Regions from separate parts of the Roseateles sp. P5_D6 genome, predicted to be linked through region 1. Evidence: predicted binding sites of a transcription regulator. Region 1 holds the regulator's gene; the other holds the start of a gene.
What was found. The regulator HrcA, encoded in region 1, represses chaperone genes, less so after heat shock. The targets are predictions, from matches to a motif close to TTAGCACTCNNNNNNNNNGAGTGCTAA.
Positions count from the first base shown of each region.

Region 2: ACXJKM_RS03475 (co-chaperone GroES) is a predicted target of HrcA. The motif match lies at 5,072-5,098, and genes of this name have one in related genera.

Region 1 is NZ_JBFUMK010000005.1:213,839-221,477, reverse strand. Features, by position in the region: gene rapZ (RNase adapter RapZ) at 1-486, opposite strand, end outside; gene recN (DNA repair protein RecN) at 483-2,177, opposite strand; gene ACXJKM_RS08700 (NAD kinase) at 2,178-3,044, opposite strand; gene hrcA (heat-inducible transcriptional repressor HrcA) at 3,112-4,119, shown strand; tRNA gene ACXJKM_RS08690 (tRNA-Ile) at 4,155-4,231, shown strand; gene ACXJKM_RS08685 (NACHT domain-containing protein) at 4,422-7,484, shown strand.
Region 2 is NZ_JBFUMK010000002.1:307,449-315,087, reverse strand. Features, by position in the region: gene ACXJKM_RS03490 (tetratricopeptide repeat protein) at 1-1,964, shown strand, start outside; gene ACXJKM_RS03485 (MipA/OmpV family protein) at 1,994-2,821, shown strand; gene groL (chaperonin GroEL) at 2,936-4,585, opposite strand; gene ACXJKM_RS03475 (co-chaperone GroES) at 4,685-4,975, opposite strand; gene ACXJKM_RS03470 (PEP-CTERM sorting domain-containing protein) at 5,287-5,958, opposite strand; gene ACXJKM_RS03465 (LysR substrate-binding domain-containing protein) at 6,178-7,095, shown strand; gene ACXJKM_RS03460 (amino acid ABC transporter substrate-binding protein) at 7,204-7,639, shown strand, end outside.

The sequences.
Region 1 (7,639 bases):
CAGCTGGCTGGTATCGATGACGGTGGACTCGGCCTTGAGCCCGCCGAGCAGTTCGCGCTCCAGCTTGATGGCGTCCAGCAACAGGCGGTGGCTGTCATCGGCCGCGCCTTCCAGCGCGCCGAAGCCGGTGTCGCGGTCCTCGCGCAGCGGGTGAGGCCGGCGTGTCTCGGAGAAGCGCCGCATCAGCGCCTCGTTGTTGGCGTCCAGGAAGATGGAGCGCACCGGCACGCCGGTGGCTCGCAGGTCCTTGAGCAGCGGCAGCATCAGCGGCAGCGAACTCGCCGAGCGCACGTCCACCGCGATGGCGACACGGCGTTCACCGCGTTGCTGCTCCAGGCGTAGGAAGTCCAGCAGCAGCTCCGCGGGCAGGTTGTCCACGCAGAAATAGCCGGCGTCTTCCAGGGCATGCATGGCCACCGACTTGCCGCCGCCGGACATGCCGGTCAGCAGCACGACGTCGCCGTGCAGATCCGTGTCCATGCTCATGACCGGGCCTTGCGCGGCTTGATCGCCGTGGACGCGTCCAGCATCTCCTGCGCATGCGCCAGGCTGGTCGACGACAGGCGCTCGCCGCCCAGCATGCGGGCGATCTCGGCCACGCGGGCTTCGCCGGCCACGGGGCTGACGGAGCTGACGGTGCTCGTGCCTTGCAAGGCCTTGGCGACGACGAGATGCCGGTCTGCGCACGCGGCCACCTGGGGCAGGTGGGTGACGGCCAGCACCTGGCGCAGGCCGGTTGCCGAATGGCCGAGCTGCTTCATCAGCCGGCCCACGGTCTCGGCGACGGCGCCACCGATGCCGACGTCGATTTCGTCAAAGATCAGCGTGCCGGGCGCGTTGTCGGTTGCAGCCTGGCTGGCCGTCACCGCAATGGCCAGCGCGATGCGCGACAGCTCGCCGCCCGAGGCCACCTTGGCGAGCGGCCGCGGCGTGCTGCCGGCATGGCCGGCGACCAGGAATTCGGCGGATTCGACGCCAAAGCTCTGCGGGCCGTCGGTAGGGTTCAAGGCGATGTCGAACTGGCCGCCCGCCATGCCGAGCTGCTGCATCGCCGCCGTGACGGCGGACGCCAGCTGGGGCGCCGCCTTCTTGCGGGCGCGGCTGGCGGCCTGGGCCTCGGCGTCGAAGGCCTGGCGCGCGGCGGCGAGGGCCGCCTCGAGGAGCGTGGGGTCGCTGGCGGCGTCAAGCTGGGCCAGCTCGGTGCGCCATTGCGCGAGCAGGGCCGGCAGCTCGTGAGGCTGGCGGCGGTAGCGGCGCGCCAGCGTCATCCAGGCCGACACGCGCTCGTCCAGCTCAGCCAGGCGGTTCGGGTCGAGATCGGCCTTGTGCAGATAGGCCGACAGCGTGTGGCTGGCGTCCTGCAGCTGGGCCTGCACGTCGCGCAGGGCCTGCACAGCGGGCAGCAGGCGGGCGTCGTGGTCGAGCACGCGTTCGAGCTGGTCCAGCGCGCCGCCGGCGAGGGACTGGGCGCTGGGCTCGGCCTCGTCCAGCGCATCCAGGGCCGACTTGGCTGCGTCGATGAGGGACTGGCCATGCGACAGGCGCCCGTGTTCGGCGTTCAGCTCCTCCCACTCGTCCTCGGCGGGCGCCAGGCCGTCCAGCTCGCCGATCTGCCAGGCCAGTCGCTCGCGTTCGCGCAGCGCGTCGGCCTGCTGGCCCTGGGCCTTTTGCATCGCCTCGGCGGCTTGCTTCCACGCGGCGTGGGCACGGCCCAGCGGCGCCGTGTCCAGCCCCGCAAAGCCATCCAGCAGCTCGCGCACGGCGGCGGGGCGGGTCAGGCCCTGCCAGGCGTGCTGGCCGTGGATGTCGAGCAGGTGATCGGCCAGCTCGCGCAGCTGGGTCAGCGTGGCGGCGCCGCCGTTGATCCAGGCGCGGCTTTTTCCCGCGGCGTCGATGACGCGGCGCAGCAGCAGCGTGTCGTCGCAGTCGAAGCCGGCCTCGTCCAGCCAGGCGCGCAGATGCGCCGGCGTGTCGAACTCGGCGCAGATCTCGGCCTTGGCCGCGCCCTCGCGCACCACGCCAGCGTCACCGCGGCCGCCCAGGGCCAGCTGCAGCGCGTCGATGAGGATGGACTTGCCAGCGCCGGTCTCGCCGGTCAGCACGGCAAAGCCGGGCTCGAAGTCGAGCTCCAGCGCGGGAACGATGACGAAATCCTTGAGACTCAGGTGCCGCAGCATCTAGACGTACCAACGTAACTTGCGACGGAGCGTCGCGTAATAACTCCAGCCCTTGGGGTGCAGAAAGCGCACTTGGTGCTGGCTGCGCCGCACGGTGATGGTGTCGCCGTGCAGCAGGCTCGCGAGGCTTTGCATGTCGAAATTCACCGAGGCATCGCGGCCGGCGACGATCTCCAGGCGCACCTCGCCCAGGTCAGGCAGCACGATGGGCCGGTTGGACAGGGTGTGGGGCGCGATGGGCACGATCAGCCAGCCGGCGATGCCGGGGTGCAGGATGGGCCCGCCGGCCGACAGCGCATAGGCCGTGGAACCGGTAGGCGAGGCCACGATGAGGCCGTCGGCGCGCATGTTGGCGACGAACTGTTCGCCGACCTCGATTTTCAGCTCCACCATGCCGGAGCTGCCGCCGCGGCTCACGACCACGTCATTGAGTGCCAGGCCGGAGAAGATGGATTCGCCGTCGCGCCAGACCGCGCCTTCCAGCATCGCCCGCGGCTCGACTTCGTAGTCGCCTGCCAGTACTGGCGCCAATGACTCGCGCCAGCGTTCGATGGGAATGTCCGTGATGAAGCCCAGCCGCCCCTGGTTGATGCCCACCAGCGGAATGCCGTGGCGGGCCATGTCCCGTGCGAAGCCGAGCATCGTGCCGTCACCGCCGATGACCACCGCCAAGTCGCATTGCCGGCCCAGCTCGTCGTTGGACAGCGCTTCATAGCCCGTCAGGCCGGTGTTGAGCGCGGTGTCCGCTTCCAGCGAGACATCCAAGCCCTGGCTGCACAAAAATTGGGCAATCTCCTCCAGCACCGGCCCGATGCCAGGCGCTTGATGCTTGCCCACGATGGCGACATGTCTGAAGCGCTCGGCCATGCGGCAAATTACACCACAGGGGGTTTGCACATCCCGGGCAGAACAGCGCTGTCCATAGAATGCGGGCATGCTCGACGAGCGCTCCAAATCCCTGCTGAAAACCCTGGTCGAACGCTATATCGCGGACGGGCAGCCGGTCGGCTCGCGCACGCTGTCCAAAGCCTCGGGCCTGGAACTCAGCCCGGCGACCATCCGCAATGTGATGGCCGACCTCGAAGAACTCGGCCTCATCGCCAGCCCCCACACCAGCGCCGGACGTATCCCCACGGCGCGCGGCTACCGCCTCTTTGTCGACACCATGCTGACGGCCCAGCCCGGCCTCATTGGCGTGGATGCCGCCCGGCTGCAGCCCGACCAGCCCCAGCGCGTCATCGCCAGCGCGGCGCTGATGCTGTCCAACCTGTCGAGCTTTGTGGGTGTGGTCACGTCGCCGAAGAAGGCCAGCGTCTTCCACCACATCGAGTTCCTGCGCCTGGGCGAGCGCCGCGTGCTCGTCATCCTCGTCGCACCCGATGGCGACGTGCAGAACCGCGTCATCTTCACCGCACAAGACCTCAGCCAGTCCGAGCTCGCCGAAGCCAGCAACCGCCTGAATGCCAACTATGCCGGCCTCACGCTCGAAGCCGTGCGCGAACGCCTGCGTCATGAGGTGGACGAGTTGCGCGGCGAGATCGCCGGGCTGATGAGCGCGGCCGTGCAGGTCGGCACCGAGGCCATGGTGCAGGAGCAGGAGCAGGTCGTCGTCTCCGGCGAGCGCAACCTGCTGGCCGTGCAGGACTTCAGCCACGACATGGGCAGCCTGCGCCGCCTCTTCGATCTCTTCGAGCAGAAGACGCAACTGATGCGCCTGCTGGACACCTCCAGCCGCGCCGAGGGCGTSCGSATYTACATCGGCGGCGAAAGCCAGGTCGTGCCCTACGAGGAACTGTCCATCGTCAGCGCGCCCTACGAGGTCGACGGCCAGGTGGTGGGCACGCTCGGCGTCATCGGCCCGACGCGCATGGCCTACGACCGCATGATCCAGATCGTAGACATCACGTCGCGGATGGTGGGGCAGGCGCTCAGTCAGCGGTGAGCCGTCCCTGACTAGAATCCGCGCCTCCTCCCCGGGGGCCGTTAGCTCAGTTGGTCAGAGCAGAGGACTCATAATCCTTTGGTCGTTGGTTCAAGTCCAACACGGCCTACCAATAAAATCAAGCGCTTGCGACCGACTTTGCTCAAGTCGTGATTCATGGCGCAGCTCCATGTAGCCGGCATGTAGCCACTTTGGACTCCGTCAATCAAGAGGTGACTTGCAGACATGTCCTTTTGCGCCGCGTATACGCCCTAATGCCGCCTTCAAAGGGCGTCGATACGATCGACGCTACGGAGGTGGCCATGGCTGAAAAAAAAGAAACGTCGGCAACAGCATTTGATGTGGCGCTCAAGGTATTTGATACCTTATGGAATTGGGCCGGAGCAACAGATACGTGGCGATGGCTAATGATGGGTGCCACCGCAATAATATGCGTCGCTATTGCGATATATGTCGCAACTAAGGCGCTAACAAAGTTTGCGGAAGCGCTTTCGAAGCTACTTGAGGTCTACAAATCCAGCGGTCTGCCTCTGTTCCTTAACCCTGAGGACAAGGTGCGAGTGCGCCGGCGTAAGCAGTTCTGCGCCGTGCTTGAAGCCGATCTTGCGTATATTGCGAAAGCAGAAAGTTGGAACGATCAATACTTCACTGATCTAGAGGCTGAGGTGGAAACGGAAGGTGGATATTATATTTCTCCGTTCCATAGAATGATCAGCAAAAGATCTCAAGGATTGAGGAAGGAAACGTCGCTAATCAAGGCCATTTCGAGTAGCAGTGAACGTGCTATTCAATTAACCGGTGAGCCAGGTGCTGGTAAAAGCGTTGCATTAAGGCATCTCGCGGCTGAACTTGCGGCGCGAGGCAAGCGGTCAAATGACAAGAAGGCAATCGTTCCGCTTTATGTGAATCTGCGAGAGCTTGAATTTCAAGAAGGTCAAAGAATTGATGCGAATGCGATTCGGGACTTCGTGCTTGATAATGTTCGGCGCGGCGATTCTGACACTTCTGACTTTGTTAGAAAAAACTGGGACGACTATCGCGAGCGCGGTATTTGGTACTTTCTTTTCGATTCCTTCGACGAAATCCCCGCGGTCTTGCACGCAAAAAGTGGGGATCCGACAACTAAGGCGTTCTCTGAAGCAATTCGCCAGTTTCTTGATGGAATGGGCGATTGCAAAGGCATTCTTGCCTCGAGAGAATTTAAGGGGCCGGAAGCTCTGCCCTGGAAAAAGTTCAGAATACTTAGTTTGAATTGGGAAAAGCAGGAGGAGTTGGTCGCGAACGCTTTCCTAACATCAGAACAAGCTACGATGGTTCTGCACCATCTGACGAGCACATCAGTTGCGCTTACGCGCACGCCGCTCTTCCTAACATTGCTTTGTAGATACGTTAAGGAGGAAAACAAGGCTCCGAGCAACGACTTTCAGTTGTTGGCTTTACATATTCAACGACTGGCAGGGAAGGATCGCCAGTATCTATCAAAGCAATATGGGTTGACGCCAGCCCAATTGTTGCAGGGATCTCAGCGCGTAGCTCGACTCTTTGCTGAAGAACCGACCATAGGTTTATCTCCAACCGTGGACCAGGTGGCAGCTTACCTGCCCGCCGAGCAAGTTCCAGGAAGGGATATATCAAAGTTCGTTTCCGCAATGGTGGACTTTAAGATTGCGAGAGCCGATGTGCCAAATGCGACCCCTGGGGATCGGCGATTTGCGTTTTCTCACAGAAGATATCAAGAGGCGTTGTTTGTTCAATATCTTGTGGAAAACCCGAGCCTGATACAGGGGCGTGATCTGCTTGTCGATTCAAGATGGCGGGAATATTCCGTAACATTGCTGGAAACCCAAGAGGTAGGCGTGTTGGAGGGCATGTTCGCAGCAGCTCTTGACTTGCTTCGAGCAGCGAACGCTTTGGACTCGGAAAATCAGGCGCTGCCTCCAGCTAGTGATTCTGGCGCTTATTTCACGTGGGGCACCGAAACAACTGCGCTTCTCAAACTGTTGCATGACGGCTTGGCTCGACGTGCGGATATTATTCCAGATGAGTTGATTGAAGCGGTTGAAACTTTCCTCTCCAGAAGATGGGATCGAGGAGATTCCATCGATCGCATCAACATTCTTGCACTTGGCGGCTTGCTGCCTTCCGATTTGCTTTCCCGCTATCTGAGCGAATCTTTTAAATCTGGAACGAGACGCGCCCAGAGTCAAGCCTTTGCACAAGTGACATTGCTCCGTGGGTCCATAAATCGAATTGTGCGTGACGCAGTTCTACAGCGGCTTGCGGACGGTGTGGTTAGTGCAAAGGGGCGAGCGGACATATTTCGGCTCGAAGCTCTCGCCGCACGCCTGCCCTTCGAACTGGGCGCGGAGCATGTTTTTCGGCGTAGCTTGGTACTTTGGAAGTTTTCATGTGCTTTCAAATGGCTTGTTGAGATATTTATATTTCCGTTGAGATCATTGCTTTGGTTGAAATATAGATTGCGGCCGTCCATCCGCCTCAAGGGTGCACCCGACGTTGGGTTGACGATATTTATTGTTGGATTTTGCTTGTACATATCTGCGGCATTCGCGCTTGAGTCGCTTCTTGGCGGCGGCTCTTCCCAGTTGGATCGCGTTTCAATGTCAAATTGGGACCTGAGCTTATTTCGCGACTGGGCTTTAAACAGCTCTACTGCAAATAAAGTAACGGTATTGCTGATATTGATGCTGTGTGTGCTCTATTTGATGATCCCGGCCGTATATTCGCTTCGTGCTGAGCCACAGAGAATACGGCTTTCATTCATCCGGAAACTGCTTAACGCTCAAATGATGACAGAGGTCATCGTGGGCCTTATTCTTTTGGCTATCGTCGGCGGTGTTTTGTGGGGTGTTGGGGTGGGCGTCAAATACCTGATGGCGTTGTTGTTCGGCGTGAGCATCGGGCGACATGCTATTTTGGTTGGAGGAATGATTGGTTTTGCGCTGTCAGCGTTTTTTGTAATCATTGATAGAGAGCGTGACCGCCGCAAGGAAAGGCAGGCGGGAGATTCTTTTGCGGTAATGCTGGACAAGAATGGTGGCGACGAGTATTTGACATGGTTAGCGTGCCCAAAAGCTGCTTGGTTAGCTAGATGGATTATTCTGTCTACGGGATACAGCAGGGCCAAAGAACTCGGAGTGGACAAGATGGCCGTTAAGGTTGCAGAGCTTCGGTCGCTATCAGCCATTCTCCAGCGGGAAATTAGATCTCCTAGTGACCGTTTAACTGGCGCCGTCGATTCCAGAATCACTCGTGGCGAAGCGCTGGCGGTGCTCAATTTGATAGAGTGGGATTACGGAGAATTGGCGGGGCAACTCCATGTCGCAATATCCGAGACTTCCATCTGACGGTGCCGCGTAACCGACGCGGGACAGATCTGAGGTCGTACAGTTATTGACACGAGTCCGAGGCGAAGCCGGCTGCGCCGTCTCCGCGATCTGGCTCCGCCAGTCGAAACGCCGGCGTGGACTTTGGGGACGTTCGGTGCTCCAAACTGGCGGAC
Region 2 (7,639 bases), on a different contig from region 1:
TCGGCGCCCTGCTGGCCTCGCGGCAGCGTTGGCCCGAGGCGCGGGCCGCCTATGAGCGAGCGCTGGCGCTGCAGCCGCGCCTGCCGGGCGCCCACAACAACCTCGGCAACGCGCTGCTGGCGCTGGGCGAGCCGGCCCAGGCCCTCGCCGCCATTGAGGCCGCCCTCGCGCTGCAACCCGGCTTGGTCGCTGCCCTGGGCAACCGCGGGCGGGCGCTGCTGGCACTGGGGCGCCACGCGGATGCGGCGCAGGCCTTCGAGCAGGCGATCGCAGCACGCCCGGCGGATGCGGGTCTGCGCGGGCATGCCGCAACGGCCTGGGCCGCAGCCGGGCGCCCTCGTGAAGCGGTGGCCAGGCTGCGCGAGGCCGTGGCCCTAGCGCCGGCGGATGTCGCCCACCGCTTCGCGCTGGGCAACCTGCTGCAGGAGGTCGGCGACGCGGCGGGCGCTGTTGACGCCTGGGAGGCGGTTCTGTCGCTGGATGCCGGCCATGCCGAAGCCGCCTGCAATCTGAGCCTGCTGCGGCCGCAGCGCGGCGAGGCGGTGTTGACGGCGGCTCTGGCCACGGGCCTGGCCGGCGAGCGCCGGGCGGCGGCGCTGGCCAACCTGGGCGGGCTGCGGCTGCGCGAGGGACGGCATGCACAGGCTGTGGCCGCCTACCGTCAAGCGCTGGACGACGCGCCGACGTCGCCCCAGGCTTTGAGCAACCTCGCCCAGGCTTTGAAGCAGCAGGGCCGCCTGGACGAGGCCGATGTGGTGCTGAGCCGCCTCATTGCCCTCGATCCGACGCTGCTGACCGCACGCAGCGACCGTTTGCTGCTGCGTGCATATCGCCAGCAGGGTGCCGAGCTGCGGAGCGAGGCGCAGGCCTTCGGTCAGGCTGTGGCGGCGCCTGCCGTTTCGCGGCCCGCGCGCGCGGCTGGGCCTTTGCGCGTCGGCTTGGTGTCGGCCGACCTGCGCGGCCATCCGGTCGGGCGGCTGGCCGAGGCCTGGCTGCCGGCGCTGGCGCGGCGTTGCGAGCTTTTCGTCTACGCCAACCATGGTGGCGACGATGAACTGACCCTGCGGTTGCGGGCCGCCGCGCCGCGTTGGCTGCACGTGGCCGGCTGGGATGACGCGACGCTGGCGCAACGCATCGCGGCCGATGGCATCGATGTGCTGATCGACCTGAACGGCCACACGGGCGGTCATCGCCTGGGCGTGTTCGCGCGCCGGCCGGCGCCGCGACAGTTGAGCTGGCTGGGCTATGCAGGCAGCACCGGGCTGGCCGAGATGGATGGCTTCATCGGCGACCGTTGGTTGTTGCCTGAGGGCGCCGAAGCCGGTTTTGTGGAGCCTTTGCTGCGGCTGCCCGACAGCTTCACGGTCTATGCGCCGCCCGCCGAGGCGCCTGCCGTGGCCATGCGGGAAGGACCGATGTGCTTCGGCTGTTTCAATGCCCTGCACAAGCTCGGCGACGAAGTGCTGGCGCTGTGGGCGCGCGTGCTGGAGGCGGTGCCCGACAGCCGGCTGCTGCTGAAGGCGCCCGGTCTGCAGCACGAGGCGGAGCGCACGGCCCTGTTCGGCCGCTGGCCGGGTGATACGGCCCGGCTGGACCTGCAGGGGCCGGGGCCGCTGGCCGACTATCTCTGCGACTTCGGGCGCATCGATATTGCCCTCGACCCCTTCCCGCACAGCGGCGGCATGACGACGCTGGACGGGCTCTGGATGGGCGTGCCGGTGCTGACGCTGCCGGGGCCGGCGCCGATCTCGCGTCAGGGCCTGAGCTTCATGCAGACGCTGGGGCTGGCGCAAGACTGGGTGGCGTCGGACGCGGAGGACTATGTGCGCCTGGCGGTACGCTGGGCCGCAGATCGCGCGGGCCTGGCGGCGCTGCGCGCCGGGCTGCGTGAACGCATGGCAGTCAGCCCCCTGGGTGACGCCGAGCGCTTCGCAGCGGGCTGGGTGGCGCAGGTGCAGGCATGATGCGCGCCGTCGCCATCCACCTCTCGCCCATGAAATGCCTCCTCGGTTTCAGCCTGGCCTGTGCGGCCACTCTCGTGCATGCCGATGACGCCGCGACCAAGCCCTCTGAGCTGCCGCTGTGGGAGCTGGGTGTGGCCGCCGGCGCGCTGTCGCAGCAGGCCTATCCGGGAGCAGACCAGCAGGTCACGCGCACGCCGGTGCTGCCCTACGTCATCTACCGCGGCAAGGTGCTGCGGGCCGATGACGCGGGCGCGGGGTTGCGGGCGGTGCGCACCGAGAGCTTCGAGCTGGATGTGTCCTTCGCGGGCTCGCTGAGTGCTGGCGGTAAGGAGCTGCGGGCGCGCGAGGGCATGCCGCGGCTGCGTTCGCTGGTGGAGTTCGGGCCCGTCGGTCGCTGGTATCTGAACGGCCGCAAAGCCGCTGACAGCCTGACTTTCGAGCTGCCGCTGCGCGGCGTGTTCGAGGCGAGCGACCTGCGCCGGCATCGCGGCATGAGCCTGGAGCCGGAGCTGGCTCTGGAGCACCGCGCCAGGGCGGGCTGGAGTTATGGCGTCAGTGCGGGAGTGCTGTTCGGCGACCGTCGCCTCGGGGCGACCTATTACACCGTCGCGCCGAACGAGGCGCTGGCGGATCGGCCGGCCTATGCGGCTCGCGCCGGCTTGATTGCCTGGCGGCTCAAGGGCGGGGTGTCGCACCAGCTGACGCCGGATGTGCGTCTGTTTGCCATCGGACGTGTCGACAGCGTGGCTGGGGCCGCCAATCGCGACAGTCCGCTTGTACGCCAGACCACGGGCGCCAGCGTCGGCATCGGGCTGACCTACACATTCGCCCGCTCGACCGCCCGAGCGAGCGACTGAGAACCTCAGGCACAAAAGAAAAGGGGCTGCTCGCGCAGCCCCTTCCTGAATGCTTGATCAGTTGGGGACAGAGCTGTCGGGCGAGTACGCCCGCCAGGTCTGTCCCGCAATGTCTTACATATCCATACCGCCCATGCCACCCATGCCGCCCATGCCACCAGGCATGCCGCCACCGGCTGCTTCGTCCTTGGGGGACTCGGCGACCATGGCTTCGGTCGTCAGCATCAGCGACGCGACGGATGCGGCGTTCTGCAGGGCAGTGCGCGTCACCTTGGTCGGGTCCAGGATGCCCATTTCGATCATGTCGCCATAGGTGTCGTTGGCGGCGTTGAAGCCGTAGTTGCCCGAACCGGCCAGCACGGCGTTGACGACGACGGAGGCTTCGCCACCGGCGTTGTAGACGATCTCGCGCAGCGGTGCTTCGATGGCGCGCAGGACCAGCTTGATGCCGGCGTCTTGATCAGCGTTGTCGCCCTTGATGGCGCCAGCGGCTTGCTTGGCGCGCAGCAGCGCGACGCCGCCACCAGCCACGATGCCTTCTTCAACGGCTGCGCGCGTGGCGTGCAGCGCGTCTTCGACACGGGCCTTCTTTTCCTTCATCTCGACTTCGGTGGCAGCACCGACCTTGATGACGGCAACACCGCCGGCCAGCTTGGCCACGCGCTCTTGCAGCTTCTCGCGGTCGTAGTCGCTGGTGGCTTCCTCGATCTGGATGCGCACTTGCTTGACGCGGGCTTCGATGTCAGCGGCAGCGCCGGCGCCGTCGATGATGGTGGTGTTTTCCTTGCCCACTTCAACGCGCTTGGCCTGGCCCAGGTCGGCCAGCGTGACCTTCTCGAGCGTCAGGCCGACTTCTTCGGCGATGACCTTGCCGCCGGTCAGGATGGCGATGTCTTCCAGCATGGCCTTGCGGCGGTCACCGAAGCCAGGCGCCTTGACGGCGACGACCTTCAGGATGCCGCGGATGGTGTTGACCACCAGCGTGGCCAGGGCTTCGCCGTCCACGTCTTCCGAGATGATCAGCAGCGGGCGGCCCGACTTGGCGACTTGCTCCAGCGTCGGCAGCAGATCGCGGATGTTGCTGATCTTCTTGTCGTACAGCAGCACGAACGGGTTGTCCAACAGCGCGGCTTGCTTTTCCGGGTTGTTGATGAAGTAGGGCGACAGGTAGCCGCGGTCGAACTGCATGCCTTCGACGACGTCGAGTTCGCTGTCCAGGCTCTTGCCGTCTTCAACGGTGATGACGCCTTCCTTGCCAACCTTGTCCATCGCTTCGGCAATGATGCGGCCCACTTCATGGTCGCTGTTGGCGGAGATCGTGCCGACTTGCGCGATTTCCTTGGAGGTGGTGGTGGCCTTGGAGGCCTTCTTCAGCTCGGCGACCAGGGCGGTGACCGCCTTGTCGATGCCGCGCTTCAGGTCCATCGGGTTCATGCCGGCGGCCACGTACTTCATGCCTTCGCGAACGATGGCTTGAGCCAGGACAGTCGCGGTGGTGGTGCCGTCACCGGCGTTGTCAGACGTCTTGGAAGCGACTTCCTTGACCATCTGCGCGCCCATGTTCTGCAGCTTGTCCTTCAGCTCGATTTCCTTGGCCACGGACACGCCGTCCTTGGTCACGGTCGGGGCGCCGAACGAGCGCTCGAGCACGACATTGCGGCCCTTGGGGCCTAGGGTCACCTTGACCGCGTTGGCCAGGATGTTCACGCCTTCAACCATGCGGGCACGAGCCTCGCCGCCAAAGATCACGTCTTTTGCTGCCATTTGATTCTCCGAATACTTAAATTGGGGTCAGAGTCGATTTATTTCGACTCACGATCAGCGAGGACACGCGTCACGGGGTGACGGGCTGTCCCCGTGTCATCACTTTTGAACCACGGCGAAGAGGTCTTCCTCGCGCATGACCAGCAGCTCGTCACCGTCGACCTTGACGGTCTGGCCGGAATACTTGCCAAACAGCACGCGGTCGCCGACGACGACGTTCAGGGCCACGAACTCACCCTTGTCATTGCGCTTGCCCGGGCCGACGGCCAGGACTTCACCTTGATCAGGCTTCTCAGCGGCGTTGTCGGGGATGACGATGCCCGAGGCGGTCTTGGTTTCTTGCTCCAGACGGCGAACGATCACGCGATCGTGCAGGGGGCGCAGCTTCATGGAATCTCCTTGAGAGTTGGAACCGGAGCGGCCGCGGCAATCGCGGCTCGCCGAAAAAAACGGGGCCGCCAGCGGAAAACCGGTCGGCCCGACTCGTTAGCACTCGAATGAGTTGAGTGCTAGCAGAAAGCCATTATAGGGACGGCGGATGACGATTCAAGCCTTGCGGAACTGGGGCTTGCCATATACCGGCGAAGCGCGCCTTTGCGCCACCCGGGCAGCCGTTTGCCGCAGTCATCGACCGCGCATGGGTGGGCCCCAATGAAAAACGACCGCCGTAGCGGTCGTTCTTGAGGCGTGAGGCGCTTGCTTTAGCGAGCGACGCGACGGCGTGTCCAACCCAGGCCCGCAAGGGCGCCCAGGGTCAGAGCGATGCTGGCGGGCTCGGGCAGGCGGCCAGGAGGCTGCGTGTCGACGGTCTTGAAGCTGAGGTCATCGAGCAGAACAGCCTGGTCGTTCGCCGAGAACACCACTGTGCGGCCCACGCCCTGGAACGTCAGTGTGATTTGGTTGGACCAGTTGCAGAACACGTAGCTGTTGCATTCAGCGCCGGTGAGACCGTTCAGGCCGCCGCCGAGTTCCTTGCCACTGGCGTCGTAGACGTGAACCGAGAGATTGATGCCCAGGGTGCTGCCCGAGTAGACGAAAGACAGGGCGTCGACGAAGCCGTCCGCGAGGTCCAGCGTCAGGCTCTGGATACCTGCCACCGCAGGCTTGGTCCAGTCCTGAGCGAGAAAGAGCGCGCCGCAGCTGCCGGTGCGGGAAAAGCTGATGGCGCCGGCATCACCATTCGGGCCATAACTGCAGGCTTCAGACGTGGACGCCCAGGCGGCGCCACTTCCCACGACACCCTTGGATGCGTAGCGGGAGGTCAGTTGCTCCATGGTCTGCACGTCCTCGAAGTCCAAGAAGACCGCACCGGCCATTGCCGATTGCATGGTGGCCGTCAAGGCGAGTGCCAGAAGTTTGCTCGTCGCGCGCATGGCGTTCTCCGTCCGGGTTTGTTCGAGTTGGGTTGTTGGGCGGACTGTAAACAAGCACCTGCGCGCCGGGCCGCGTTGTGCCCCTTCAGTTGAGGGGGAGTCCAGCACCTAGGGGCCGCGCTTAGGGGGGTGAAGAGGTACTGCGCGCGCATATATGAGTTGCCGAGATGACTCGCTAGATCGCGCGGCTGGCAGAAGGCCTTGGCTACACTGCCTCGGGTGGAAACCAAATGGCTTGAAGACTTCGTCAGCCTGGCCGAGACGCGCAGCTTTTCCCGCTCCGCCCAGCTGCGCCACGTGACCCAGCCGGCATTCTCGCGCCGCATTCAGGCCTTGGAGGCCTGGGCCGGCGTCGACCTGGTGGATCGATCCTCCTATCCGACCCGGCTGACGGCCGCTGGCGCAACCTTGCTGGCCCAGGCCGTCGAGCTGCTGGGCAATCTGCAGGCGACGCGCAATATGCTGCGCAGCCATCAGGCGGCCGACCAGGACATGATCGAGTTCGCCGTGCCGCACTCGCTGGCCTTCTCCTTCTTCCCGCATTGGCTGATGGGGTTGAGACGCGGCTTCGGCGCCATCAAGTGCCGGCTCAACGCGGCCAATGTGCATGACGCGATGCTGCAGCTCAGCGAAGGCAATTGCGATCTGCTGCTGGTCTATCACCACGCCAGCCAGCCGCTGCAGCTGGACCCGGAGCGCTACCAGATGGTGTCGCTGGGCCACGAGACCTTGTCGCCGTATGCCAGGGCCGACAGTCAGGGCGAGCCGATGTTCCGGCTGCCCGGACGGCCGGGCCAGAAGATTCCCTTCCTGAGCTACGCGGCCGGCGCCTATCTCGGCCGCCTGGTCGAGCTTATCGTCAAGGAGGCGGACTGCGCGCTGAACCTGGACGCCATCTACGAGACCGACATGGCCGAAGGCCTGAAAGCGATGGCGCTGGAAGGTCACGGATTCGCCTTCCTGCCCGCCAGCTCGGTGCAAAAGGAGATCGCCAGTGGCCGCCTCGTGCCCGCCGCTGCGCCGGGCACCTTCAGCGTCAGCATGGAGCTGCGCATCTATCGCGAAAAGCCCGAGCTTTCGCGCCGGCTCAAACCAGCCTCCTTGGCTTTGTGGGACTATTTATCGTCCGCGGCATGACCTCATCCAGCTTGCGCATGCATCGTGTAAACCCGTATTCGGGCTGAGCGTGCGGCGTGGTCTGCTCGCGGCTGTTATCGATATCCACTTCCTGTTGTTGGAGTCTCCATGAAGAAAGTTCTGCTCGTCGCAGCCCTGTTCGCCGGCGTTTCGGCCGTGCATGCCGAAGACACGCTGAAGAAGATCAAGGACAGCGGCGCGATCACGATGGGTGTGCGCGAGTCGTCGGGCCTGTCCTACACCATCGGTGATGGCAAATACGTCGGCTACCACATCGATGTCTGCGAGCACGTCGTTGCCGACCTGCGCAAGCAGCTGGGCAGCAAGATCGAAGTCAAGTACCAACCGGTCACATCGGCCAACCGCATCCCGCTGACCGTCAACGGCACCGTCGACCTGGAGTGCGGCTCCACGACAAACAACGCCACCCGTCAGAAGGACGTCGCCTTCGCCGTGACAACCTATGTCGAGGAAGTGCGCATCGCCGTGAAGGCCAACTCCGGCATCACCGGCATCGGCCAGCTCAACGGCAAGACCGTCGCAA